4 regions of the Serratia odorifera genome follow, and region 1 is predicted to be linked to each of the others. Evidence: predicted binding sites of a transcription regulator. Region 1 holds the regulator's gene; each other region holds the start of a gene.
The links. Region 1 encodes CRP, which controls carbon source genes, mostly activating them, when cyclic AMP is high. Its sites were predicted from a motif close to ATGTGANNNNNNTCACAT; they were not measured.

Region 1 (4,978 bases):
AGCTAACAGTGCTCTACCGATCAGACAATAGCCGCCAATAAGAATTTTATTCACGTTATGTATGAAACCTTCCGCCCTCTCACCGGGGCCAGTAATCCGCACCTGCAAACGCTGCTGCCACGCCTGGTACGTCGTCGCGTACGACTGAAACCGCATTGGCAACGGCTGAACCTGCCTGATGGCGACTTTCTCGATCTCGCCTGGAGCGAAGACCCGCGCCTGGCGCGCGACAAACCGCGGGTAGTGCTGTTTCACGGCCTGGAAGGCAACTTCTACAGTCCGTATGCCCACGGCCTGTTGCACGCCTGGCAGCAAAAGGGCTGGCTCGGCGTGGTGATGCATTTTCGCGGTTGCAGCGGCGTGCCAAACCGCCAGCAACGCATTTACCATTCCGGTGAAACCGAAGACGCCCGCTTCTTCCTGCAATGGTTGCGCGACAGCTATGGCACTGCGCCAACCGCGGCAGTCGGCGTATCGCTCGGCGGCAATATGCTCGCCTGCTATCTGGCACAGCAGGAAGGCAATAGCCTGCTGGACGCGGCGGTGGTGGTCTCGGCACCGTTAATGCTCGAACCCTGCTCGTGGCGTATGGATCAGGGATTCTCCCGCGTATATCAGCATTACCTGCTGGGTCAGTTGAAGCAGAACGCCACGCGAAAACTGCTGCATTATCCCGGCACCCTGCCGCTGAAATTGCCGCAGTTGCAGGGCTTGCGCCGCATTCGCGATTTCGACGATCTGATTACCTCGCGCATTCACGGCTTCAGCGACGCCACGGATTATTACCGCCGTTGCAGCGCCTTGCCGCTGCTGCCGAAGATCCAGACACCGTTGCTGATCATCCATGCCAAGGACGATCCGTTCATGACCGACGAGGTGATCCCTGACCTCGCCAGCCTGCCGCACAATATCGAATATCAACTGACGGAATGCGGTGGCCACGTCGGCTTCGTCGGCGGCTCGCTAAAAAAACCCTACATGTGGCTGGAATACCGCATTCCCTCCTGGCTTACCCCTTATCTGGAACAGAACACGTGATAATCCCCTGGAAAGAACTGGACAGCGAAACGCTGAATAATCTGATCGAATCCTTTGTACTGCGCGAAGGCACTGACTACGGCGAGCATGAACGTTCGCTGACGCAGAAAGTGGAGGACGTTCGCCGGCAATTGCAAAGCGGCGAAGTGCTGCTGGTGTGGTCGGAACTGCATGAAACCGTCAATATCATGCCACGTGGCCAGTTCCGTGCCGGTCAGGAAGAAATGTAATCCGCCCTATGACTGACGGGAAAAATCAGGTATCAATGTGCCATACCCTACAGCACTCGAGTTGCATCGAGGCGGCCTACAGCAAAGCAGCTGAGGTACGACGGATAAAACACGCATTTTAGACGGAGTAACATATCGTATGTCTGCCAAACATCCCGTTATCGCGGTAACCGGCTCCAGCGGAGCCGGCACCACCACTACCAGCGTGGCGTTCCGCAAAATATTCCAGCAGTTGAATATTCGCGCCGCACAGTTGGAAGGCGACAGCTTCCACCGCTACACCCGGCCGGAAATGGACGCGGCGATCCGCAAGGCGCGCGACCTCGGCCGTCATATCAGCTATTTTGGCCCCGAAGCCAACGACTTCGGCCTGCTGGAGCAGAGCTTCCGTGAATATGGCAACGGCGGCAGCGGCCGTTCACGTAAATATCTGCACACCTATGACGAAGCCGTGCCGTACAACCAGGTTCCTGGCACCTTTACACCGTGGGAAGCCCTGCCGGAACCCACCGACGTGCTGTTCTACGAAGGGCTGCACGGCGGCGTCGTCACCGATCAGCATGACGTGGCACAGCAGGTCGATCTGCTGGTCGGCGTGGTGCCAATCGTCAACCTGGAGTGGATCCAGAAGCTGATCCGCGATACTGGCGAACGCGGCCATTCTCGCGAAGCGGTGATGGATTCGGTAGTGCGTTCGATGGAAGACTATATCAACTACATCACACCGCAGTTTTCACGCACCCACATCAACTTCCAGCGCGTGCCAACGGTGGATACCTCCAACCCGTTTGCCGCCAAGGCCATCCCGTCGCTGGACGAAAGCTTTGTGGTGATCCACTTCCGCGGGCTGGATCAGATTGATTTCCCTTATCTGCTGGCGATGCTGCAAGGCTCGTTTATTTCGCACATCAATACGCTGGTGGTGCCCGGCGGCAAAATGGGACTGGCGATGGAGTTGATCATGGCACCGCTGGTGCAGCGGCTGCTGGAAGGCAAAAAGATTGAGTAGCCAGGCGACACCGGACGGGCGCGGGGAGGATTAGGCCACCGCGCCACATGCCATTAGGCCACTTCCCGGACTTCAAAGCTGTGGGTAACGCTGGCGGCCTTGCCGAGCATCAGCGCTACCGAACAGTATTTGTCGGCAGACAGATCCACCGCACGCTCCACCGCCTTGTCGCCAAGCCCTTTACCGCTGACGATAAAATGCAGGTTGATATGGGTAAATACCCGTGGTGCCTCTTCGCGACGTTCAGAGGTCAGTTTTACCTCACAATCACGCACGTCGTGACGGCCTTTTTGCAAAATCGACACCACGTCAATCGCGCTGCATCCCCCCACGGACATCAGCACCATTTCCATCGGACTTGGCGCCTTGTCACCGGCATTGCCGTCCATCAATACCTGATGGCCAGACGCCGATTCGCCAAGAAACGTTAACCCTTCAACCCATTTGACTCTTGCCTGCATGCTCATGACTCCGATTGATTCTTTGTCATCAGACTACGCGTTAGCAGCAAAACTGGCAACGGAACCTGATACTGGTCATGTGTGAGCGAGACAACACAAGACACCCGCGTCACTCTGTGCTACAAACAGAGCCGCAATAACGCTTTCTGGACAGCGCTTTCAGGGAAATGCCCACGGAAAGGCACCTTAATGTGTATGTTAACAGAATGTAGCTTGCAGCTCTCACTGCAAGTTAATATGCTAGGGCAATAGCGTATTTTTACGTCACGCCTCAAAAACGGTTAATGGTCGCCGCTCATGGACAGCCATAACACGTTTGACAGGGAACTCTGACCCCTGTGATACAGGCAGATTACAACAGAGGATAACAGCGAATGGTTCTCGGCAAACCGCAAACAGACCCTACTCTCGAATGGTTCCTGTCTCATTGCCATATCCACAAATATCCATCGAAAAGTACGCTGATTCACCAAGGTGAAAAGGCCGAAACGCTTTACTACATCGTGAAAGGCTCCGTTGCGGTGCTGATCAAGGATGAAGAAGGCAAAGAGATGATCCTGTCCTATCTCAATCAGGGCGATTTCATCGGCGAACTTGGATTATTTGAAGAAGGCCAGGAACGCAGCGCCTGGGTTAGGGCTAAAACCGCCTGTGAAGTGGCTGAAATTTCCTATAAGAAATTCCGTCAGCTGATCCAGGTGAACCCTGACATTCTGATGCGCCTGTCGGCGCAGATGGCAAGCCGCCTACAGATCACCTCAGAGAAAGTGGGTAACCTCGCCTTCCTAGACGTTACCGGCCGCATTGCGCAAACCCTGCTCAATCTGGCCAAACAGCCGGATGCCATGACTCACCCGGACGGCATGCAAATTAAAATCACCCGTCAGGAAATTGGTCAAATCGTCGGTTGTTCACGCGAAACGGTTGGCCGTATTCTGAAAATGCTCGAAGATCAAAACCTGATTTCCGCACACGGCAAAACCATCGTCGTCTACGGTACCCGTTAATCCATTAAAACGGCACGCTTCAAAAAATGCCGGTCAGTTAACGCTGACCGGCATTTTTATGCGCCGTTTACCGTGGACACAGTCGGACATCCGATACCGTCTGCCGACCGCCGGTGGGTAGCTACCCGGCGTTGATCACGTCCTGAACCGCCAGCTCAAACAACGCCATACCGTCGGCAATATCTTGCGGCTCAACGACCAGCGACGGCGCAAATCGGATCACGTTCGGCCCGGCATTTAAAATCATCAGGCCACGCGCGGCGGCCGCGGTGAGGAAATCACGCGCCTTGCCGTGGTAAGGCGCCGTCAGTTCGGCGCCGATCAACAGCCCCATACCGCGAATCTCGCTGAAAATACGGTATTTTTCGCCAATGTCCCGCAACGCCGCAACATACAGCGTATGACGCTGTTCGACGCCGCTCAACACTTCGGCGGTATTGATCACGTCCAACGCCGCCTCCGCCACCGCGCAGGCCAGCGGATTGCCGCCATAGGTGGTGCCGTGGGTACCGACCTGCATCACCGAAGCAATCTCCTCGGTGGTCAGCATGGCGCTGACCGGGAAACCGCCGCCCAACGCTTTGGCGGTGGTCAGAATATCCGGCGTCACACCGTAGTGCATATAGGCGAACAGCTTGCCGCTGCGCCCCATACCGCTTTGCACTTCATCAAATACCAACAGCGCCTGGTGGCGATCGCACAGTTCACGCACACCTTGCAGGAACTGCGCATCCACCGGAGTAATACCGCCTTCGCCCTGAATCGGCTCCATCACCACCGCGCAGGTGTGATCGTCCATCACCGCCTTGACCGCCGCCAGATCGTTGAACGGTACATGCACGATGTCGGCCGGCTTTGGCCCGAAGCCGTCGGAATACTTCGCCTGGCCGCCAACCGAGACGGTAAACAGCGTACGGCCATGGAACGCGTTATAAAACGCGATGATTTTGGTTTTGTACGGGCTGTGGCGGGTAATGGCATAGTGGCGCGCCAGCTTGAATGCCGCTTCGTTGGCTTCGGCGCCGGAATTGGCGAAGAACACCCGATCGGCGAAAGTCGCGGCGATAAGCTTGCTGGCCAGGCGCAGCGACGGCTCGTTGGTAAAGACATTGCTGGTGTGCCACAGGGTTTCACCCTGCTGCTTCAGCGCCGCCACCAATGCCGGGTGGCAATGCCCCAGCGCAGTCACCGCAATACCGCCAGAGAAATCAATATACTCCTTGCCGTTGCTGT
Region 2 (4,978 bases), on a different contig from region 1:
CTGGCCAGCTGTCAGCATGACAGCGGTTTATGGCATACGCTGCTTGACGATCCGCATTCATATCTGGAGGCCTCGGCCACCGCCGGCTTCGCGTTCGGCATGCTGAAGGCGGTACGTAAACGTTATATTGGCGAGCAGTATGCCGAGGTGGCGGCCAAGGCGGTAAAAGGCGTCATTGAACAGATCAATGGCGAAGGGGAGCTGTTGCAGGTGTCGTTCGGCACCGCAATGGGCAAGGATTTGGCGTACTATCGTCAGGTGCCGCTGACCTCGATGCCATACGGCCAGGCGATGGCGATCCTGTGCCTGAGTGAATATCTGCGCGTTTACCTGTAACCACCGCTGCTTGAACCACGTGCGCCGAACGGCGCGCGTGGGTTTATCCAACGCTTTCAATTCTGTGATCGTTCTCATCCGCATCTGCTGAATTCTGCCAGCGTCATATATCTCCCGGCACTCAACCGAAGGTCAGCGTTGACCAGACTTCCTAGACTCGCGTTTTATCTGCGGCCCTACGGTTCCGGGTTGCGCCGCGTGACAATAGACAAAGGAAGACAGGATGAATAACGCGATTTGGTTGGGAATACTCTGGCATCTGGTTGGCGCCGCCAGCGCCGCATGTTTTTACGCGCCGTTCAAACAGGTCAAACGCTGGTCCTGGGAAACCATGTGGTCGATCGGCGGACTGGTGTCCTGGCTGATCCTGCCGTGGAGCATCAGCTATTGGCTGCTGCCGGACTTTTGGCACTATTACGGCTCCTTCAGCGCGGCGACGCTGTTGCCGGTGTTTCTCTTTGGCGCCATGTGGGGCATCGGCAACGTCAATTACGGTCTGACGATGCGCTACCTCGGCATGTCGATGGGCATTGGTATCGCCATCGGTATTACGCTGATCGTCGGCACCTTGATGACGCCGCTATTGCAAGGGCGTTTCATGCTGCTGTTCGGTACGCCTGGCGGATTGCTGACGTTGCTGGGGGTGCTGGTGGCGTTGATTGGTGTCGGCGTGGTCAGTTATGCCGGTCTGTTGAAAGAACGGGCGCTCGGCATTCGCGCCGAAGAGTTCAACTTGAAGAAAGGCCTGGTGCTGGCGGTGATGTGCGGTATTTTCTCGGCCGGCATGTCGTTCGCCATGGACGCCGCCAAGCCGATGCATCATGCCGCGGCGGCGGTCGGCATCAGTCCGCTGTATGTAGCGTTGCCGAGCTACGTGGTGATCATGGGCGGCGGGGCGGTGATCAACCTCGGTTATTGCCTGGTGCGCCTGGCGTGCAAAAAAACGCTGTCGCTGCGGGCTGATTTCTCGTTGGCCAAACCGTTGCTGCTGGTCAACCTGCTGCTTTCTGCCCTGGGCGGCCTGATGTGGTATCTGCAATTCTTTTTCTACGCCTGGGGACATGCGCGCATTCCGGCGCAGTATGACTATATGAGCTGGATGCTGCATATGAGTTTCTATGTGCTGTGTGGCGGCATTGTCGGTCTGCTGCTGAAAGAGTGGCGCGCCGCCGGCAACAAACCGCTGCGGGTGCTGGTGCTGGGGGGATTGATCATCATTCTGGCTGCCAATATCGTCGGGTTGGGCATGGCGTACTGAAGCGAGCGCCGCCAGCGTGACGGGTTACCTTGGGCAGACGCCTGCGGCGATAAACTGCTGGCGATATTCCCTTGGAGTCATACCGGCTTCGCGGGCGAACACTACCGAAAAGTAATTGCTGTCTTCAAAACCGCAGCGCGCGGCGACTTCGCCGATCAGGTAGTCGCTGCGTCGCAGCAGGCGCTTGGCCTGACACAGCCGTAGCTGACGCAGATAGTGGCTGATGGTCATGCCGGTTTGCTGGCGGAACAGCAGCTTCAGCGCCCGCTCGGTCAACTGGTGGCGTGCGCAAAATGCCGCCAGGTCGAAATGATCCTCAATGCCATTTTGCAGCGCCGCCATCAGCAAATCCAGCTGCTCGCCATCCGGCAACAGATAGGCGTCGTCTACCGCGTAGCGATAACGCTTCAGGACGATGGCCAGTTGCAGCAACAGCGCTTCGGTGAGCTGAATCGATAGCGTATCGGTTTTGCGACTCTCCTGCGAAAGCTGGGCGACGATCGGCCGCGCCAGATTCATGCCCTGGGTGGTCAACCGCCAGTAGCGCGCATTTTGCGGGTCAAACGGCGGCAGCAGGTGGTCCCACTGTGCGCCGAAGCGCAGCCGTTCCGGACAATAGATAATGTTATCCAGCACCAGATCGTTCACCGATTCATAGCTGTGGCAGTCGCTGGCCTGAATGTAAAAGATGTCGCCGCAGGTAATGCGATAGGGATGATCGTTCAGCACGTGCAGGCCGTTGCCGCGCCAGACGATGACGATTTCATAGAACTGATGGGTGTGCGGCGCGAACCCTTGCTGCGGGTAACGTTCCGCCACCGCCACCGGCATTTGCGGCGATATCAGATAATCACGGCTTTCAAGCAGCAGGGGTCGCATGATTCAGCGTTCTCACCATCGAAAAGGGGGGAACATTATTACTTGAAATCGCAGGCATTAGGTTGATGAACGACGTATTTTTTAATTTTCACCGTTGACCGCGCAAGGTGCGGGGCGGGCAGGCAAATTCGCGTTTGAACAGGGTGGAAAAATGATTGCTGTCGCCAAACCCGCAGCAAAAGGCAATATCGGTGACGCTGGTGTCGCTATGGCATAACAGATGACGCGCCTGCAACAGGCGTAAATGCGTCAGGTAGCGCTGCGGCGTCATATTGGTGTGATTCTTGAGCTGGCGGTGCAGGGTGCGCAGCGGGATACCGAAGCGCTCCGCCAGTTCACTCCAGTCAATCGGCTCGGCGTAATGCGTCTGGAGCCAGTCGAGCAACTGGTGTAAACGCCCTTGTTGATCGTCGCCGCGTGCCGCCATACACCCTTGACGCAATTGCACCAGCAGTTGCATGAACAGACTTTCATGCAGGGCGATCTCTTCGTTGCACTCTTGCTGCGGGGCGACCATCAGACGGTTGATCAATGGTTTGATCTGTTGCAATACCTGTTGGCCGATACGCCAGTGTGCCGGGTAGACGCCGTTGCATTCCCGTGGCAGGAAATGTTCGACGCCGGACAAAAATCGAAAGGCGTCAGGCGCACGGAACAGTACGTTGGTCAGGAATAAACCGTTGGTCTGCTCAAACAGATGGCGGTCATGATCGCGGACAAAGCACACGCTGCCGCTGTTGAGCGTATAGGGATGTCCATTGAAAACGTGCACGCCGGCGCCTTGCTCAACGATGACGATTTCATAAAATTCATGGTGATGTTCTGGAAATGCCGGCTGAGGTGCCCGCGGTTCAATTGCCACCGGCTGATAGCCGGAAGGGAAAAAATCACGGCTGTGCAAAAGCGTCATCTTGCCCTCCTGAATAAAAACGTGCCGCACAATTGCCGCACGACATTACTCAGCGAGTGTATGAGATGGCTGGCACAGGAACCTTAAAGTTTTGACCGGAAACGGCGCTTAGGCGGTCGCTTTTTCAAGAATGTTACGAGAATGTTTAAAAATGTGTGCAAGGTCACAACCCTTCGGCACCCGAGCCGGGGAGTTGGGCGGGGAAACCAGATAAAAACGCGCCGGCTGGTGTTCCAATCTATTGTTATCAGTAATAACTCGTCGCATCCTCGTTCCAAATGGTACAAAATGTTTCCAACGTGATCGGGACTGTAGAATAAACTCATGCAGAAAAAAATGGTGGTGGCTTCGGCCTTGGTGTTACCGGTTATCTTGTCGACGTCAGCGCGCGCGGCGCAGAGTTCGCCAGAGCAGGAAAGTACGCTGGTGGTTTCAGCCAAGCGCGACGGGCTGTCCGAACTGAGTACGCCGGCTGCGGTCAGCGTGGTGAATGGCGAGCAGATGCGCGATGCACGGCCGCAAATCAACCTGTCGGAAAGCCTGGGCAGCGTGCCGGGCCTGCAGATACAAAATCGCCAGAATTACGCACAGGATCTGCAACTGTCGATACGCGGTTTCGGCGCCCGTTCGACCTATGGCGTGCGCGGCGTGCGGATCTATGTCGACGGTATTCCGGCCACCATGCCCGATGGCCAGGGGCAGACGTCGAACATCGATCTCAACTCGGTCGACAAGGTCGAAGTGCTGCGCGGGCCATTTTCCGCACTGTACGGCAACGCTTCCGGCGGCATGATGAACGTCGAAACGCAAACCGGCCGCCAGCCCAACCAGTTGGAAAGCGGCATGTACACCGGCAGCGACGGCACCTGGCGCTATGGCGTCAAGGCTACCGGTGCCACCGGCGACGGTAGCCAGAGCGGCGATGTAAATTACGCCGTTTCCGCCACCCGCTTTACGACCCAGGGCTATCGCGATCATAGCGGGGCACGCAAGAATCTCGGCAATGCCAAGCTGGGGGTGCGCATTGACGATGTCAGCACGTTGACGTTGCTGTTCAACAGCGTCGATCTCAAGGCCAACGATCCTGGCGGTCTTACCGCCGACGAATGGCATGAAAATCCACGGCAGGCGCCGCGCGCCGAACAGTACAATACGCGTAAAACCTTATCGCAGACGCAGGCCGGGTTGCACTATCAGCGGCAGATCGGCAGCGATGACGATCTCAGCGTGATGATGTATGCCGGCGAGCGCGAAACCACACAATATCAATCGATTCCGCTGGCGGTGCAGCAACGCAGCCCCCAGCACCCAGGCGGAGTGATCGAACTGGCACGGCATTATCAGGGGATCGACACGCGCTGGACGCATCGTGGCCAGATTTCCGCCGTGCCCTATACCCTGACCGGCGGCTTGAACTATGAAACCATGAGTGAAAACCGCAAAGGTTATGAAAACTTCACCATGGTCAATGGCGTAACCGAATTGGGGACCAAGGGGAATTTGCGGCGTGATGAACGCAACCTGATGTGGAATCTGGATCCGTATCTGCAAACCTCATGGCAGTTGACACCGCTCCTGACGCTGGACGCCGGCGT
Region 3 (4,978 bases), on a different contig from region 1:
AGTACTCGCTAATTTCTTTGGCCGTTTGGCGAATGCTGTGCCGCATGATCGTTCTCCAACATGAAGGGGTCTTCACTCGCTGTGCTAAGCCCGGCGGTCACGGCGCCGGAAAATAAAACCACTGGAGGCAAAAAGAGTTATCGCCTCCAGAGGCGATGCAACTGCACCTTTCGTTACAGGGATGTGGCAATCCCCGCGAGTAAACTTATACAACAAGTGTTGATTTGTACAATATGTTGGCAATCAATTTGTGCTGTTTTTAAGCGCCGCCGGCCTCAGATGCCGTTTCAGGCCGTGGTTTGGCCGGTACGTTGCTGCGATAGATCAGCACCAGTGCCACTGCCAGACAAAGCAGCGCCAGCGCACGGTTAAGGGAAAACGGGATTTCCGCATTGCCCAGCCAGCCAAAGCTGTCGATCAGTACGCTCATCGCCAACTGGCCGAAAATCACCGCCACGGTGGCTACGGCGGTGCCGATGCGCTGTACCGCCAACACCATAATGATGATGTAAGGCACGCCAAACAGGGCGCCAAGCAGTTGCCACTTAGGAACGCTCAACAGGGTGGCGCTCATCGGTTGGGCGAAAAACAGAATCAGCAACGCGGTGACCAGCGAGCCGAGGAAAAAGGTGAGAAACGCACTTTTCAGCACGCCGACGCTCTGGCCCAATCGGCCGTTTATTGCCGCCTGCATGCTTAATACCGCACCGGCCAGCACCGCCAGCATAATCATGATCAATGTCATAGCTTGTCTCCTGCGATCAGTGCCAAGGCTGCGATGATAAATACCAGCGCCAGCATACGTTTGCCGTTAACCCGCCGTGCCGGGGTACCGAACCAGCCAAAATGGTCGATCAGCAGGCTTTTACCCACCTGTCCGGCCAGTATGGCGATCATCGTCATGGCAATGCCGATGGTGGGTGTCGCCAGGGTCAATACCACCACGTATACCGGGCCGAGAATGCCGCCCAGCAGTTGCCAGCCCGGCTGCGCCAGATAGGAGGGCGCATTGCGTGGACCGAAGAAGATCACCAGCAGCAGAGACAGCACCGCGCCGACGCTGAAAATACTGAAGGTAGCCCATAAATGGCCGACTTCGCCCCCCAGCGGCCCGAGCAGACCGGCTTCCACCGACAGTCCCATGCCACCTAATACCACCAGTGCGATCAAGACGATATTCATCAATTGTTGCTCCAAAAAAACCAGTCGCACACTGTAGGCTGTTGCATCGTTTCGAAAAACAGCATAATAAGAGAAACAGCTTTGCAGGATTTGCACAAATGGAAGACTTGCAACAGATCACTATCCGCACCATGCGGTTGTTTGTGGCCATCGTCGAACTGGGGAACTTTTCTGAAGTGGCCCGGCGAGAAGGCATCGCCGCCTCCTCGGTTTCGCGGGTAGTACAGCAGTTGGAAAGCGCCTTGCAGACGCAACTGCTGTATCGCAATACGCGGGCGGTAGTGCCGACCGAAGCCGGGCGGCTATTTGCCCGTTACGCCCGCTCGATGCTTGATCAGATGAACGAAGCGCAGTGGGAATTGCAGCAACAGGAGCACGAGCCGAGCGGGCTGGTGCGGCTCAATGCTCCGGTGGTGTTTGGCCAGCGGCACATTGCGCCCTGGCTGGCGGAGTTGGGCGAACGGTTCCCGCAGCTCAACATCGAACTGATGCAAACCGACGAGTTTATCGATCCTCACCGTGATGCCACCGATTTGCTGTTTCGTATTGGCGTGCTTAACAGCTCGACTTTGCATGCGCGGGTGTTTGCCACGCCACAATATCATCTGGCGGCCAGCCCGGCGTATCTGGCGCATGCACCCGCGCTGACGCAGCCCGCAGATCTGTATCAACACAACTGTCTGGTCTATCGCGGCTTTACCGGGCCGCAACGCTGGTTCTTTCTCGATAGCGACCAGCGTTGGCAGCCGCATACGTTCAGCGGATCGCTGACCTCGAATAATGCCGAAACGCTGGTCAGCGCCGCGCTGAACGGCATGGGGATGGTGGTGTTCCCGGACTGGCTGATTGGCGACGCGTTGAAGAACGGCACGCTGGTGCCGGTTTTGCCGCAGTTTGCCGTATCCACCACGCTGGAGCCGCAGGCGATCGCGGCCATCTATCCCAACGCCCGCCGGCCGCCATTGAAGGTTCGTGCGGTGATTGACTTTTTCGTCGAGAAATACGGCTCGCCGGCCTATTGGCAATACCGCTGAGCGCCGTGGGGCTGACAATTTAGCCACCCAATGCTGCCATCAGCGCAAGCCGCACAAATCTTCACCAAAACTTCCGACGATCTCTGTGTTTCGTTATGGCATAATGCGCGCCAAATCACATTCCCAATGAAGAGCGAGCGTTGTGTTAAGTACTAACAACATCACTATGCAGTTTGGCAGTAAGCCGCTGTTTGAAAACATTTCCGTCAAGTTTGGCGGCGGTAACCGCTACGGTTTGATCGGCGCCAACGGTTGCGGCAAATCGACCTTTATGAAAATCCTGGGCGGCGATCTGGTGCCGAGCGGCGGCAACGTGTTCCTCGATCCGAACGAGCGTCTGGGTAAACTGCGTCAGGATCAGTTCGCCTTTGAACAATTCAGCGTGCTTGATACCGTGATCATGGGTCACACTGAACTGTGGGCGGTGAAGGAAGAGCGCGACCGCATCTATGCCCTGCCGGAAATGAGCGAGGAAGACGGCTATAAAGTGGCCGATCTGGAAGTCGAATACGGCGAAATGGACGGTTATACCGCCGAAGCGCGTGCCGGCGAACTGCTGCTGGGCGTCGGTATTCCGGTTGAACAGCACTACGGCCCGATGAGCGAAATCGCACCGGGCTTCAAGCTGCGCGTGTTGCTGGCTCAGGCGCTGTTCTCCGATCCGGAAATCCTGCTGCTTGACGAACCGACCAACAACCTGGACATCGATACCATTCGTTGGCTGGAGCAGGTGCTTAACGAACGTAACAGCACCATGATCATCATTTCGCACGACCGCCACTTCCTGAATATGGTCTGTACGCACATGGCGGATCTGGATTACGGCGAACTGCGCGTTTACCCGGGTAACTACGACGAATACATGACGGCGGCAACCCAGGCGCGTGAACGTCTGATGGCCGACAACGCCAAGAAGAAGGCGCAGATCAACGAACTGCAATCGTTCGTGAGCCGCTTCAGCGCCAACGCCTCCAAGTCCAAGCAGGCGACCTCGCGCGCGCGCCAGATCGACAAGATCCAGCTGGAAGAGGTCAAGGCTTCCAGCCGTCAGAACCCGTTCATCCGTTTCGAGCAGGACAAGAAACTGTTCCGTAACGCGCTGGAAGTGGAAGCACTGTCCAAGGGCTTCGACAATGGCCCGCTGTTTAGCAAGTTCAATCTGATGGTTGAAGTGGGTGAGAAAGTGGCGGTGCTGGGCCCGAACGGTATCGGTAAATCTACCCTGCTGAAAACGCTGGTGGGTGATGCGCAGCCGGACAGCGGTACCGTCAAATGGTCGGAAAACGCGCGCATCGGTTATTACGCGCAGGATCACGAATACGAGTTTGATGAAACCCTGACCGTTTTCGACTGGATGAGCCAATGGAAACAGGAAAAGGACGACGAGCAAGCGGTACGCAGCGTGCTGGGTCGTCTGCTGTTTAGCCAGGACGACATCAAGAAGAAGGTGAAGGTGCTGTCAGGGGGGGAGAAGGGCCGTATGCTGTTCGGCAAGCTGATGATGCAGCGCCCTAATATCCTGATTATGGATGAACCGACCAACCACATGGACATGGAATCGATCGAATCGCTGAACATGGCGCTGGAAATGTATGAAGGTACACTGATCTTCGTTTCCCACGACCGTGAGTTCGTCAGCTCGTTGGCGACCCGCATCCTGGAGATGACGCCGAACAAGGTGATCGACTTCAGCGGCAACTACGAAGATTACCTGCGTAGCCAGGGCATCGTTTAATTGCCCGCCCTCACGCTATGTTCTGCCGAGCGTAGCGTGAGGGATTGCTAGCTTTTTCCGCACACCTCGCACTGCGCATCCTTCGGCAGCTTCATTTCGCGAAACTGCATCGACATCGCATCGAACATCAACAGCTTGCCAACCAGCGGACGGCCAAAATTCGCCAACAGCTTGATCGCTTCCATCGCCTGCAGCGTGCCGATGGTGCCGACCAGAGGGGCCATCACCCCGGCCTCGACGCAGCTGAGGGCATTGTCGCCAAACAGCCGGCTCAGGCAGCGATAGCAGGGTTCGCCAGGTTGATAAGTGAACACGCTAAGCTGCCCCTCCATGCGGATTGCCGCCCCTGACACCAGCGGTTTGCGCTGCGCATGACACACCCGGTTCAACTGGTCGCGGGTCGCTACGTTGTCGCTGCAGTCCAGCACCACGTCGGCGGTGGCTACCAGCGCCGTCATCTGCCGTTCGTCCAGTTGCTGTTGTACGGTGTCGATCTGCACATGTGGATTGATCATCTGCAGTGCCTGCTGTGCCGAGGTGACTTTGGCCATGCCGATACGGCTGTCGTTATGCAGGATCTGGCGCTGTAAATTGGACAGCGCCACGCTGTCGAAATCAACCAGAGTCAGTCGCCCTACGCCAGCCGCAGCCAGATAGGGGGCTGCGGCACAGCCCAATCCACCAAGGCCGATCACCAGCGCATGAGCGGCCTTCAGCTTTTCCTGGCCGTCAAAGTCGAAACCGCGCAGCACGATCTGACGGTTATAGCGCAGCGCTTCGGCATCGGTTAATTCCGGCAGCATCATCAGTTCCTCAGCAGCATATTGAACGGCTCAATCTCAACCATTTCCCCCGCCGCCACCGCGCCGCGATCGCGTTCGAGCACGATAAAACAGTTGCCCTGGCTGAACGAGCTGAAGACGTGCGATCCCTGATGGCCGGTGGTGCTCACTTCCAGCTCGCCGAGGGCGTTGCTGGCGAATACGCCACGCTGAAAGTCGAGGCGGCCGGGGGCTTTCTTCAAAGG
Region 4 (4,978 bases), on a different contig from region 1:
AAGCAGCAGATTTCGTCACGGTAGCGGTTTAACAGCGGCGTAGCGTTGTTTTGCGCAAAGTCTTCGAACTGCAACAGTACGTTTGGCCAGCGACGCTTGACCGCCTGAATGAATTCTTCGACAAACGCGTGATATTCGTCACCGGAGATACGCGGATGACGCCAGCCCATGTACAGCGGATCGTTCAGGCGTTGCGGGTTGTTGGTGCCGACGTCCAGCACTACCGGCAGCGTATAGGCCGGGCTGATACCGCCGCAGGCGGTGTACAGCGACAGCTTGCCGATAGGGATCCCCATGCCGCCAATGCCCTGATCGCCCAGGCCGAGAATGCGCTCGCCGTCGGTAACCACAATCACCTTAACGTTCTGCTTGGTGGCGTTTTGCAGCATATCGTCGATGCGGTCGCGATTCGGATAGGAAATGAACAGACCGCGTGCCCGGCGATAAATGTCCGAGAAGTGCTCGCAGGCTTCACCGACCGTCGGCGTGTAGATGATCGGCATCATTTCGCTCAGGTGGGCATCGAGCAGGCGGTAGAACAGCGTTTCGTTGGTGTCCTGAATGTTGCGCAGATAAATATGCTTGTCGTTGTCGTTTTTGAAGTCCTGGTATTGACGATAGGCACGTTCAACCTGTTCTTCAATGGTTTCTACCGCCTCCGGCAGCAGGCCGTGCAGATTGAAATGGCTACGCTCGTCTTCTGTAAATGCACTGCCTTTGTTGAGCAGCGGGAATTCCAACAGAATTGGACCGGCATAGGGGATATACAGCGGGCGTTTGCTTTCGTATTCAAGTTCCATCAGTTTACTCTTAACGTATCAGATAATTTTTATAACTGGTGATCCTAAAAGATAAGGAAAATATGTACAGCAATTGTTATCGGATCATGAGGCAAATTGATGAAATTATCGACGTTCAAATCATTTTTTAACTAAAAAAAGTGTTTTAGAAGATGAATGGCATTGTATTTGGCCGGCGGGACTGGTAGCTGCGGAGCCGAACGGCCCCGCGTCCAAGGCGTCAGAAGGTGATACGGCTGACCGCGTCGCAACCCAACGCCGCCAGCGTGGCGCGGGTGGCATCCCATTGGCTGAGTATGGCGCTCTGCGGCTCCGCCAGCACCGCGCGGCGGATTTGCCGGCAATCGCCGCCGGAGAGGTTTAACAGTACCAGTGCCGCTTGTAACGGCGGCAGGCTTGGGTTGAAGGCGGCGTTTTCGGCATAGCGACCCGCATGGATTTTACCCTCGGCGGTTTCCAGCGCTACGCCGCTGTGGGCGTTGCTGTAGGGCGCATGGCTACGGTTGGCGGCGTTCAGCGCCGCCTGGTCCAGTGGGTCGTTCAGCGACAGTTGGAAACCATGATCCACCGGGTCCATCAACAGGGTGCTGATAGCCAGATCGCGCGGGCCAAATGCATCCGGCAGATAATCTGCCAGCGTGGCCGCGTCGCGCCCCGGCAGGCGAATTTGCAGTTCACCGCCGCTGTTCAACTCGTTCATAAACTGGCGGCAGTGGCCGCACGGTGTGTAGTTGACGGTGATGGAGGCCAGTGAGCGTTCGCCACGCAGCCAGGCGTGGGTCACTGCACATTGTTCGGCATGGATGGTTTGTTGCATCGGCGCGCCGTGAAATTCCATATTGGCGCCAAAATACAGATTGCCGCTGACGCCGCGGGCGATGGCACCGACGTTGAAATGTGAGATCGGGGTTAAGGAACAGGTTGCCGCCAGCGGCAGCAGGGCAAATGCCAGGGCATCATCATCCAGCCCGCAGCGCTGCTTGATTGCCTCAACCTGGCTGAGGTCGAACATCGCCGGGAAATCAGGTGTGTCCATATAAGGCTGCAGGGCGCTTTGCAAGGAAGCGGGCAATTGGCTGAAAGCGGTGTGAAAACGCGTATGCATGGTAGGTCTCTCTATTGATTAACGGGGAGGCCGCTGTTACCGATTCACATCGTTGGCGGTTTGCGCCACGCCTGACGTATCAGGCTTTTGCAGGCAGCCGCCGCAATGCAATCTCGAATTAATTGGATAGGGCATTCTAGGCAGCCCGCCATCAATAAAGTGTGATTAAGATCTCCTTATTGGTGAAATTCATGTAATAGAAATCATTATTGCGAGATGTATCGCAAGTTTTGGCCTTAGGCAAACAGATGCAACAGCAGCGGGAACAATAACGGCGCCAATAACGAGGTAATAATCCCGCAGACAACCAGAGCCAGTGAGCTGAATGCGCCCTCCTGATAGTCCAGTTCTACGCTACGCGCGGTCCCCAGGGCGTGTGATGCGCTGCCCATCGCCAGACCACGTGCAGATTTGGTGTTTATCCTCATCAGGTTGAAGAGGGGGTGGGCGAAAATAGCGCCGAAAATCCCGACAAAAATCACGCAGACGGCGCTGATGGCCGGAATGCCGCCGATCGATTCCGCCGTTGCCATGGCGATCGGCGTGGTGACCGATTTTGGCAGGATTGACGCGACGATTTCTGGCGTAGCGCCCATCCACAGCGCGATGGCGCCGCCGCTGATCATCGCGGTCAGACTGCCAATAAAGCACACGGTAATGATCGACTTCCAGCGTGCGCGGATCTGGTGTATCTGTTCATACAGCGGAAAGGCCAGCGCCACCACCGCAGGTTGTAAAAAGTCGTTCAGTATCTTGCTGCCCTGGAAGTAGCGTTGGTAAGGAATACCGGTGAACAGCAGAAAAGGAATGATGATGGCCATCGACACCAGCAGCGGGTTGAGCAGTGGCATTTTCAGTCGCTGCGACAACGCCCGTGCCGCGTAAAACACCACCAGCGTTAACGGTAACGACCACCAGATGTTATCCATCATTTGTCCTCCTTGGCATCGCGCTTGCCAGCGGCCAGGCTACGGTCGCGGTGAAAATAGTGGGAGGAATAACCCACCACCACCAGTACCAGCACGGTACTGACCAGGCAGGACACCAGCAGCGGCGCCAGATGATCGACAATCTGCCGATAATATTGCATGACACCGACGCCAATCGGCACAAACAGCAATACCATGTAACGGATGAAGACGTTGCAGCCCGGACGCACCCATTTGGCTGGCAGCAGTTGCGATGACAGCAGCGCAAACAGCAGCAACATGCCGATGATGCTGCCGGGGATGGTGATGGGTAAAAGGGCGGAAATCGCATTGCCGGCAAACAGGCAGAGATAAATTAAAGCGAAGGCCCGCAGGTATTTCCAACACAGTGCGAATAGGTTGGTCATGATTCTTTCCTGTTTAACTGATGTATTCATCATACAATTAAACTGTGAGCTTGGCCACAAAACACGCCATGAATCCTGTCTATGCATACGATGCCATTAGGCGCTATTGACGGCATGGAACAAGTGTAGGTTACGCCTCCTGTGCCAGCCGCTGTCGTTGCGCCAGCCGATGTCCGAGAAAGAAAAACAGCAGGCTGAACAGTGCGGCAGCAATCAGCATGACGAACATCAGCGCCGGTGCGGCATAGCTCAGCAACAGGCCGCACAGTACCGGATTGATGGCCCCTCCCAGATTGCTGAGGTTTTGCACGCCATAGTAACTGCCTTTTAAATGCCCGGGAGCAATGAAATCGATGAACATGTATTCCACCGGGATGACAATGATTTCGCCGAGGGTGAAAACCGCCATGGCCGTCGCCCACAGCCACAGCGACTGGCCGGCAAACAGAAAGCCCAGCAGGCCGATAATGAAAAACAGCGTGCCCAGCGTCAGCCAGCGCAGAATGTTGTCCTGCCGCATGCCGCGGCTCAGCAGGTACTGTAACGCAATCACGATACAGGCGTTGACGATCATCACCAGCCCAATCACCCGGTAGGCGAAGTCGGCACTGGAGACGGTGATCAGGTACTGCGACAGATAACCGGTGAACTGGCCGAACACTACCGCGCCCAGCGTGCTGCCCAGGGTAAAGTAGATCAGCCGGCGATCCTGACGCAGGATTTTTGCCGTCTGGCGGAAGCTGGGCATCACCGTGGGCGCGTCCGATTGGCGGGTAACCTGCGGCTGCGCCTGTTGCTGGCGCAGTCTCAGGTTCACCATCACTACCGTCAGCAGTGCCAGGCCGCCGGAAAGGTAGAACGGCAGCAAGGGGCTAAAGCCGGCCACCAGTACGCCGAGCGATGAGCCGATCGCCCAGCCGACGTTCACCAGGGTGTAATTGATCGAAAACGCCTTGATGCGCTGCGCTACCGGCAGCCATTCGGCGAAACAGGCTTTAATGGTAATGCCAAGCACGGCATATGCGGTATGCAGCACCGCCAGCACGATGACTATGCTGCCCGGTTGCGCAATCCAGGGAATAATGAAAAAGCTCAGCGCGAACAACAGCATGGAAAGCGCAATCAGGGTGGTTTTGTTGAACTTGTCCACCAGATAGCCGCCATACAGGCTGCTGAGAATGCCGATCGTCAGGCTGAGACCAAGGATGATGCCGACGCTTTTAGGCAACAGATGGAAATGTTCGGTGAGATAAATGGTAATGAATGGCAGCGTAACGCCGCGGCCAATGGTCAGCAGTAACGAACTGGCCAACAAGGTATTGATTTGCGCCGGGAATCCCTTCATGACAATGCCTGTCTATGCATACAGTTATTAACACAGTGTTGATAACATAGCGCATTTTGGCAAACAGGAAAGGGGCTGATGGAAAATAAGCACAAAAAAGGGGCAACCGCTGTCGCCCCCGCTTAAAACAGCTTATTTGCCTGCCTGTGACTGTAGCGTGGCAAACCATGGCTGGACGAAATCGTCACTGCTGCCCCAGCCGGGAATGATTTTGCCCAGGCTGGCCACGTTTACCGGCCCCGGTTGGCTGACCAGTAGCGCCTGCGGAATGGCGGCGGCCTTGAATTGGTAGCTTGCCGGCGTAGTTTCACCGGCAATTTTGTTGGCGATAAGCCGCAGGTTTACCGCGCCGATCAGTTTGGTGTCTACCGCGACGCTGACTTTCCATGGGC

Region 2: the regulator CRP is predicted to act here: its motif matches at 3,535-3,552, upstream of rhaS (HTH-type transcriptional activator RhaS).
Region 3: the regulator CRP is predicted to act here: its motif matches at 2,320-2,337, upstream of ACCC84_RS01025 (ABC-F family ATPase).
Region 4: the regulator CRP is predicted to act here: its motif matches at 3,284-3,301, upstream of ACCC84_RS01140 (CidA/LrgA family protein).

What each region holds. Positions count from the first base shown of each region.
Region 1 is NZ_JBGMUT010000008.1:168,452-173,429, reverse strand. Features, by position in the region: gene ACCC84_RS18430 (hydrolase) at 58-1,038, shown strand; gene ACCC84_RS18425 (YheU family protein) at 1,035-1,268, shown strand; gene ACCC84_RS18420 (phosphoribulokinase) at 1,408-2,277, shown strand; gene ACCC84_RS18415 (OsmC family protein) at 2,331-2,738, opposite strand; gene crp (cAMP-activated global transcriptional regulator CRP) at 3,113-3,745, shown strand; gene argD (bifunctional acetylornithine/succinyldiaminopimelate transaminase) at 3,867-4,978, opposite strand, start outside.
Region 2 is NZ_JBGMUT010000001.1:485,160-490,137, forward strand. Features, by position in the region: gene bglB (beta-galactosidase BglB) at 1-336, shown strand, start outside; gene rhaT (L-rhamnose/proton symporter RhaT) at 560-1,594, shown strand; gene rhaR (HTH-type transcriptional activator RhaR) at 1,619-2,476, opposite strand; gene rhaS (HTH-type transcriptional activator RhaS) at 2,562-3,383, opposite strand; gene pqqU (TonB-dependent receptor PqqU) at 3,708-4,978, shown strand, end outside.
Region 3 is NZ_JBGMUT010000001.1:202,514-207,491, forward strand. Features, by position in the region: gene ACCC84_RS01005 (biofilm development regulator YmgB/AriR family protein) at 1-46, opposite strand, end outside; gene ACCC84_RS01010 (DMT family transporter) at 260-745, opposite strand; gene ACCC84_RS01015 (DMT family transporter) at 742-1,182, opposite strand; gene ACCC84_RS01020 (LysR family transcriptional regulator) at 1,281-2,216, shown strand; gene ACCC84_RS01025 (ABC-F family ATPase) at 2,359-3,951, shown strand; gene moeB (molybdopterin-synthase adenylyltransferase MoeB) at 3,999-4,754, opposite strand; gene moeA (molybdopterin molybdotransferase MoeA) at 4,757-4,978, opposite strand, start outside.
Region 4 is NZ_JBGMUT010000001.1:229,468-234,445, forward strand. Features, by position in the region: gene ACCC84_RS01125 (NAD-dependent malic enzyme) at 1-800, opposite strand, end outside; gene cdd (cytidine deaminase) at 1,021-1,905, opposite strand; gene ACCC84_RS01135 (CidB/LrgB family autolysis modulator) at 2,142-2,837, opposite strand; gene ACCC84_RS01140 (CidA/LrgA family protein) at 2,834-3,241, opposite strand; gene ACCC84_RS01145 (MFS transporter) at 3,372-4,586, opposite strand; gene ACCC84_RS01150 (sugar ABC transporter substrate-binding protein) at 4,719-4,978, opposite strand, start outside.